DNA from 2 places in the Kineosporia succinea genome. Region 2 is predicted to be linked to the other one. Evidence: riboswitches for the same ligand, from Rfam matches in the RefSeq annotation. Region 2 holds a riboswitch; the other holds the start of a gene.
The links. A riboswitch is a leader RNA that binds a small molecule or an ion and turns the genes downstream of it on or off. The one in region 2 is predicted to bind glycine.
Positions count from the first base shown of each region.

Region 1 (4,030 bases), 4.0 Mb from region 2:
GGCACCTCCCGAAACCCCGAAAGCCCCCAGAACCAGAGCAATGACGGCGGACGTGGTGGTCTCGTCACACGCGACGCTCACGTGGTTCGCGTCCACCCTGCGCAGCAGGACACCCGCGTCGCGAGCCTTGGCGACCACGTCGTCCGCCATCGAGGGGACCGACACGAGAACCGTGTCGAAGAAGTTCTCGTGCACCACGGTGAGACCGCTCGACCGCAACGCGGCCGCCAGCGAGGCCGCGTGCCCGGCCGTGCGCTCCGCGATCTGCCGCAGCCCCTGCGGGCCGTGGTACACCGCGTACATGGCAGCCATCACGGCCAGCAGCACCTGCGCGGTACAGATGTTGCTCGTGGCCTTCTCGCGGCGGATGTGCTGCTCACGGGTCTGCAGCGCGAGACGGTAGGCGGGCCGTCCGTCCGCGTCCTTGGAGACGCCCACGAGCCGACCGGGCAGCGAGCGCTCCAGGCCCTTGCGCACGCTCATGTACCCGGCGTGCGGACCACCGAAACCGAGCGGCACACCGAAGCGCTGGGTGTTGCCGACCGCGACGTCGGCGCCGTCCTCACCGGGCGAGCGCAGGAGGGTCAGCGCGAGCAGGTCGGCGGCGACGGTCACGAGGGCCTTGCGCTCGTGCGCGGCCTCGACGAGGGGACGCAGGTCGGCGACCCGGCCGGAGGCGCCCGGGTACTGCGCGAGGACACCGAACACACCGTTCTCGACGCCGTCGAGGGCGGCCGCGGCATCACTCAGGTCCGCGACGACCACCGGGATGCCCAGCGGTTCGGCGCGGGTCTGGATCACCGCGAGGGTCTGCGGGAGCACGTCGGTGTCGACGACGAACGCGGCGGTGGCGGGAAGCCGGGACGCGCGGCGCATCAGGGTCATCGCCTCGGCGGCGGCGGTGGCCTCGTCGAGCAGGGACGCGCTGGACGTCTCCAGGCCGGTGAGGTCGGAGACCATGGTCTGGAACGTGAGCAGGGCCTCGAGCCGGCCCTGCGAGATCTCCGGCTGGTACGGCGTGTAGGCCGTGTACCAGGACGGGTTCTCGAGCACGTTCCGCAGGATCACGCCCGGGGTGTGGGTGCCGTAGTAGCCCAGGCCGAGCATGGGCACGCGCACCGTGTTGCGGGCGGCCAGGGCGCGCAGCTCGGCCAGCGCCTCGGCCTCACCGATCGGCTCGGGCAGGGCGGGGACTCCGCCGTCCCGGATGACGGGCGGGATCACGGCCTGCTCGAGGGCGTCGAGGCTGTCGAGCCCGACCCGCTTCAGCATGGCCTGGACCTGCGGCTCGTCGGCGCCGATGTGCCGGTCGGCGAAGGCGCTCAGCCGGTGCCCCGGGCCGCGGCCGGGCTCGGGCAGGTCGTCCCGCAGGTCATCGGTGGCATCGATGAAAGTCGTCATCGGAGGCTCCCACGCTAAGGGCGTAGCGACCCTGAGGGCCGCACGGATACCTCCCCATCCGTCAGGCCACGTCGCCCTTCGGAGCTGCCTCGTCCCTGCGGTCCTTGGCGCCTGAGAGGTTCCGGGGAGAGTTGCCCCTTCGGCGCCCCTGTGACGGGGTCTCTCCCGCGGGGGTCTTCAGCTGCCGGTCGCTGACGACGACCGACGACACTGACGGTACCAGCGCCGCGTGTCGTCCTCATCTCCCGGCTCCCCGGCACCCGGATGGCGTACGGCAGGCGAACGGAGGGTTGCACACAGGCACGGCCTCAGGATGCAATTGGGGCCGGTCGGGAGCACGGCCCCTCCGGGGGTTCGTGACTCTGCGTGGGACGTCGGTCACGTCTGCCACACGACGGCCTTAATCACCGGTTGGAACTTGATAACGAGGTAGCGTCGGACACCGTGATCGTCGTCAGCGTGTGCAGTCTGAAGGGTGGCGTCGGCAAGACGTCAGTGGTCCTGGGGCTGGCGTCGGCCGCCCTGGCCCGCGGGGTCCCCACCCTCATCGTCGACATCGATCCACAGGCCGACGCGACCCTGGGTCTCGACATCACGGCCGAGATCACCACCAACGTGGCCACCGTCATGGGCGCCTCGCGCCGCAACGCGCAGAAGGTCAACGTCGTGCCGTCCGGCTGGGCGGCGAACGGCGGCACGCTCGACGTGCTCCCCGGTTCGCACGACATGGCCGCGCTCGACCGGCCCACCGGCAGTGAACGCACCCTGGCCCGGCTCTCGCACGCGATCAAGCAGCTCGAGGGCTACCAGCTCGTGCTCATCGACTGCCCGCCCTCGCTCGGCACGATCACCCGCTCCGGGCTGGCCGCGAGCCAGCGCGCGATCGTGGTGTCGGAGCCGGCGCTCTTCTCGGTCACGGCCGCCGACCGCGCCCTGCACGCGATCGAGGAGGTGCGCCGCAACATCGCCCCCACGCTGCAACCGCTGGGCGTGGTGGTGAACCGCTACCGCGAGCGCTCCCCCGAGCACCGCTACCGCCTGCAGGAGCTGTCGGACATGTTCGGCCCGCTGGTGCTGGGCCCCTCGATCCGTGAGCGCAGCGCGCTGCAGCAGGCGCAGGGGGCGAGCCAGCCGATCCACCGCTGGCCGGGTGCCCCGGCGCAGGAGCTGGCGGGTGCGTTCGACGCGCACCTGGCGCGGGTGCTGCGGGCGAACACACGGGGCCGGCGGCCGGCGGCGTCCGCGAGCTGATCCCTCGAAGCCATCGCAGATGTGGGACGAGGTGGGCACCCTGGGTGCCCACCTCGTCCCACATCTGCTTTGACGGTTCGTGGGGAAAGCAGACGCAGAGAAGCCCCGGGGTACCGGACCCGGGGCTTCTCTGCTGATCTGAGGGGCGTGTGCGCCCAGTGTGACTAGCTGATGGCGCGGGCCCGGCGACGGGCGGCCAGCTCGTCACCGGCGGCCATCGCCGGCTCGTCCTCCGGACGCTCGGCGGGCAGCTCGGCGAGGGTGCCCTCGACCTCGCGCCACACCCGGCCGACGGCGATGCCGAACACGCCCTGGCCACCCTGGACGAGATCGATGACCTCGTCCGCCGACGTGCACTCGTACACGCTCGCGCCGTCGCTCATCAGCGTTATCTGCGCCAGGTCTTCCACACCCCGGTCGCGCAGGTGAGAGACGGCGATGCGGATCTGCTGCAGCGAGACGCCGGTGTCGAGAAGTCGCTTGACCACCTTGAGCACGAGCACGTCACGGAAGCTGTACAGCCTCTGGGTGCCCGAGCCGGTGGCGTTCCGCACGGTCGGCTGGACCAGGCCCGTGCGGGCCCAGTAGTCGAGCTGGCGGTAGGTGATACCCGCTGCCCGGCACGCGATCGGGCCGCGGTAACCGGCCTCCTCGTCGAGCTCGGGCAGGTCGTCGGTGAAGAGCATGCCCTGCGCCTGCGCGACGACGTGACCGGGCACAGCATCTCGCTCGCTACGCTCGCTCACGGCGGCTCCATTCAACGTTCCGAGTCCGGCACGCTGGTCCGAGGGACGGATCTCAGCGGGAGAACTACACCGGGGTCGTTTCATTTGAACCGTAGGCTGCGCACCCGGCGCCGTCAACGAGGTGGCATCCGAGGCGGGCGGCGTGTCGGCAGATCACCCCTCTTTCGGACCAATCGGAACTCCCCGAAACCCGCTGGTGTCCTGCCCGTCACCGCTTCGGTACCGAGGTTTCGGGAGTGGCGGGTTGACGCCCCTGCGCTCCCTCAGGAGTTCTCGCCGAAGTCCTCCGGGGAGATGTTGTCGAGGAACTCGCGGAACTTCTCGACCTCGTCCTCGTCCTCGTCGGGCACCGAGACACCGCCGGCCTCGAGCACCTCCTCGGCCCCCACGATCGGGCAGCCGACGCGCAGCGCGAGCGCGATCGCGTCGGACGACCGGGAGCTGACCGACAGACCGCCGTCGAACACCAGCTCCGCGTGGAAGACGTTCTCCTTGAGGGCGACGATGCGCACCTCGGTGAGCTCGCGGCCGAGGGCCCCGATCACGTCTTTCATCAGGTCGTGCGTCAGCGGACGCGGGGGCACGAGCCCCTGCTGCGCGTTCGCGATCGCGTTGGCCTCCGGCGCCCCGAC
Region 1 covers NZ_JAUSQZ010000001.1:4,933,492-4,937,521, reverse strand. Annotated here, with positions in the region: gene gcvP (aminomethyl-transferring glycine dehydrogenase) at 1-1,401, opposite strand, end outside; glycine riboswitch at 1,490-1,579, opposite strand; gene J2S57_RS21455 (ParA family protein) at 1,861-2,652, shown strand; gene J2S57_RS21450 (MerR family transcriptional regulator) at 2,817-3,338, opposite strand; gene J2S57_RS21445 (bifunctional nuclease family protein) at 3,662-4,030, opposite strand, start outside.
Region 1: it holds a riboswitch for glycine, as region 2 does, so the genes downstream of both, gcvP (aminomethyl-transferring glycine dehydrogenase) here and gcvT (glycine cleavage system aminomethyltransferase GcvT) in region 2, are expected to answer to the same signal.

Region 2 (4,030 bases):
ACTGACCCGACGCGCCACTCGGCACGTCACCCAGCGCGAACCTCAGGCATCCCATGAGATGCCTTGCGTCCTCGGGTATCCCAGCGGAATCGAGATGCCTTGATTACCGATGCGTTCCGCTTCCGGTACCGGTGCGGATGCGCTAAACCAGCCTTACCCCGTCAAGCCGATCTGGTCGAGACGCCGGCCTCCCTCACCCCGGGCCGAACGCCACGACCAGATCGGCGAGGGCATTTCAGGCGATGAGCGTCTCGTACTCCTGTGACGTCAGCAGCTTGGCGGTGGCCTCGGGGGTCACGGTGAACAGCCAGCCGTTGTCGTAGGGGTCGGCGGCGATCAGCGCGGGGTCGTCGACGATCGCCTGGTTCACCTCGGCCACGGTTCCGGTGACCGGCGAGTACAGGTCGGAGACCGACTTCGTCGATTCGACCTCACCGCACGCGTCCCCGGCCGTGACCGTGCTGCCCACCTCGGGCAGGTCGACGTAGACGACGTCACCGAGCGCGTCGAGCGCGAACGTGGTGAGGCCGACCCGCACGGGTTCGGTGGGGAGCTCGGCGCCGGGGGCGATCTGCACCCATTCGTGCTCGGCGGTGTAGAGCAGGTGCTCGGGGTTGGGCACGGTGACTCCTGAAGTCTGAAGGCAGGTCTGGGGCGGGTCTGGGGCAGGTCTGGGGCGAAGTCTAGGAACGCTTGTAGAACGGGTACGGGGTGACGCTGAACGGCAGAAGGGTGCCGCGCACGTCGACCTGCAGGGTTCCGCCCGCGGCGGCCACCTCACGGTCGACGTGGGCGATCGCCACCGGCCGGCCCAGGGTGGGCGAGAGGGCCCCCGAGGTGATGATCCCGACCGTGGCCCCCTCCGAATCGAGGACGTGGTTGCCGGCCCGGGCGGCCCGGCGGCCTTCTCCGGTCAGTCCGGTGAGCACCCGGGCGGGCGGTTCCTGCGCGACCCGGGCGAGGGCGTCGCGGCCCACGAACTCCTTGTCGAGCTTGACCACCCGGCCCAGCCCGGCGGCGTACGGGTCGGTGTCCAGGCTGAGTTCGTTGCCGTAGAGCGGCATCCCGGCCTCCAGACGCAGCGTGTCCCGGCACGCCAGCCCGGCCGGGCGCCCACCGACGGCCTCGACCCGGGTCTGCAGCGCCTGCCACAGCGACGCCGCGTCGGCCGCGGCCACGTAGACCTCGAACCCGTCCTCACCGGTGTACCCGGTGCGGGCCAGCAGCACCTCCAGGCCGGCGAGCCGGGCGGGCGTGCAGGCGTAGTAGCGCAGCGCGGTGACCCTCTCGCGCTCGGCGTCGGTGTCCACCAGCTCGTGGATCACGCCCTGCGAGGCCGGGCCCTGCACCGCGATGAGCGCGGTCTGCTCGGTCTCGTCGGTGACGGTCGCGTCGAAGTCCTGGGCCCGGGCGACCAGCTCGGCCAGCACCACCGCGGCGTTGGAGGCGTTCGCGATCACCAGGAACTCGTCGTCGGCGAGCCGGTAGGTCACGAGATCGTCGATGATGCCGCCGTTCTCGGTGCACAGCAGCGAGTACTTGGCGCGCCCGGTGGCGATCGCGGAGAGCGTGCCGACCAGGGCGTGGTCGAGCGCGGCCCCGGCCTGCGGCCCGCGCACCCGGATCTCACCCATGTGGCTCAGGTCGAACAGGCCGGCGGTGGTGCGCACGGCCTCGTGCTCGGCCAGTTCGCTGCTGTACTTCAGGGGCATGCGCCATCCGGCGAAATCGGTGAGCCGGGCGCCGAGCGCGACGTGGACGTCGTGCAGGGGCGTCGAGCGGGTGCTGCCGTGCGACATAGGACCTTCCGGAATCCGGCCCGGGCACAGCGGTGCGCGGGTCTGGCGATTCCTCCCCGCTCTGTCCTGGGACCTGAGAGCTTGCCCGCGCCGCCCACCGGGGACGCGTCACCTTCGGTAAACCGGCATCCGGCCGGATTTCTCCAGAGTTGCCTCGTCGCGACGGTGTGTTGGCCTGAGAGATTCCTGGGGAGGAGTTGCTCCTACGGCGCCCGGTGAGGGGACTCTCCCGTCGCGCGTCGACGGCGTATTCAGTTGGAGCTGGTCACGCTATCCGGGCCGGAGGGGGTTCACCAAGACGAGGGCGGTGTGAGATCGGTTCAGGCCGGTGCGCGGACGTCCGATGCAGGGCGGGTGAGCGTGACCCAGAAAGCCCCGATCGATCTGCCGGCCGGGGACCTCGTGCACGACATCGCCAGCGAGGCACCCCTGCGGGACCCGGTGCGCCGCCGCCGGGTGCTGCTCACCGCCGTCGCCCTGGTGGTGCTGACGGCCATGGTCGTGGGCCTCCTGCGGATCGTCGGCGTGATGGGTGGCGAGAGCGACGAGGAACGAGAAGCGGCCGCGCTGGAGCAGGTGCAGGAGGAGGTCCTGCCGCAGCTGCAGGAGCTGATGGCCCGGCGCGAGACCTTCTTCGCGGCGGAGCGGGAGTACCTGACGGCCGTCAGCGGGCCCGGCTCGGCCCCGGCCCTGCGGCGGGTCGAGCAGGACATGACCGCCCTGGGGACGCAGCTGGCCGACGTGAAGCCGGGGGCAGCCGTCACCTCGGAGGCCCACGACTACCTGCTCGAGGCCGTCACCGCTCTGCGCACCGACGCGTCCCGCGACGCCACCGCTCTGGGAGAGGGCGACGCCCTGGTCACCCGGAACGACGAGAACGCCCTGACCTCGATCAAGCGCATGAACAAGTCGCTGCTGTTCGTGCTCGACGCCGCCCAGCTGCCGGTGCGGGACTTCGACCTGCCCGGCGGAACGGACAAACACCCCGAGGATCACAGCACCACGATGTGAACGAGGCGTACACTCGTCGCCGTGTCTGGTCTGAACTCGTGCACTCCGCCCGCTGGGCGTCTGGAGGTATCCGGCGCGCTCTGCGCCGGCACGAGGTAGCACTGCCCTCAATCGGTGAGCACCGCCCTGCCCTCTTCCGGGCCGGCGGTCCGCCCGTCATGCGTCATTCTTCACCAGACAATTTGAGGTCATTGCTGTGCGCCCGTACACCGAGAAGCAGATCCGTACGTCCTTCGTGAACTCCACCCTGCGTGAGCGCAAGGAACTCGTCCTGCCCGAGAACTTCGACGGGCTGGACTGGGAGAACCAGGAGTTCCTGGGCTGGCGCGACCGGAAGACACCGGCCCTGGGCTACGTCTTCGCCGAGATCGACGACGAGCTGGCCGGCGTGGTCATGCGCCAGTCCGACGCCGTCACCCGCAAGAAGGCCATGTGCAACTGGTGCGAGGACGTGCAGCTGCCGCACGAGGTCGTCTTCATGAGCGCCCGCCGCGCCGGCCCGGCCGGACGCAACGGCAACACGCTCGGCACCCTGGTCTGCGGCGGGTTCCAGTGCCCGGCCAACGTGCGGGTGCTTCCGCCCCTGGCCTACGAAGGCTTCGACGTGGAGGCCGCCCGGGTGCACCGCATCGAGGCGCTGCAGCTCAACGTCTACGCCTTCGTCACCGCGGTGATGCGGGCAGACTGAGCGCGCACAACCTTTCCCGGGGGTCGCGCGTCGTACCGAGGTGATGGTCACGTCCAGGTCAGCCGGCGTCCCTCCCGGGCTCGGTGACGAGAAGCCCGCCCTCTCCTCGCTCGACGCGGAGACGGCGGTCGAGGTGCTGTTCGACCGCCACCAGTTGCGCATGCTCCGGGTGGCGACGGTTCTGGTCGGGGATCCGGTGGTGGCTGAGGACGTGGTGCAGGACGCCTTCCTGGCCGTGCACGCGAGCTGGCACCGGATCCGCGACAAGGACGAGGCCGTCGGCTACCTGCACCGCAGCGTGGTGAACGCGGCCCGGTCCCGGTTGCGGCGCCGTCCGGTGGTGCTGCGCCTGGCCGGGCTGCGGCACCACGACCAGATGAGCGCCGAGGAGTCGGTGCTGCGGGCCGACCTGCCCCGCCCGCTCACCGCCGCGATCATGGCGCTGCCCCGCCGGGAACGGGAGGTGGTGCTGCTGCGGCACTACCTCGACCTGTCGGAGAAGGAGACGGCCGAGGCGCTCGGGCTGAGGCCC
Region 2 covers NZ_JAUSQZ010000001.1:978,398-982,427, reverse strand. Annotated here, with positions in the region: gene J2S57_RS04320 (hypothetical protein) at 1-5, shown strand, start outside; gene gcvH (glycine cleavage system protein GcvH) at 236-622, opposite strand; gene gcvT (glycine cleavage system aminomethyltransferase GcvT) at 684-1,799, opposite strand; glycine riboswitch at 1,953-2,041, opposite strand; gene J2S57_RS04305 (hypothetical protein) at 2,160-2,810, shown strand; gene J2S57_RS04300 (FBP domain-containing protein) at 3,007-3,498, shown strand; gene J2S57_RS04295 (RNA polymerase sigma factor) at 3,542-4,030, shown strand, end outside.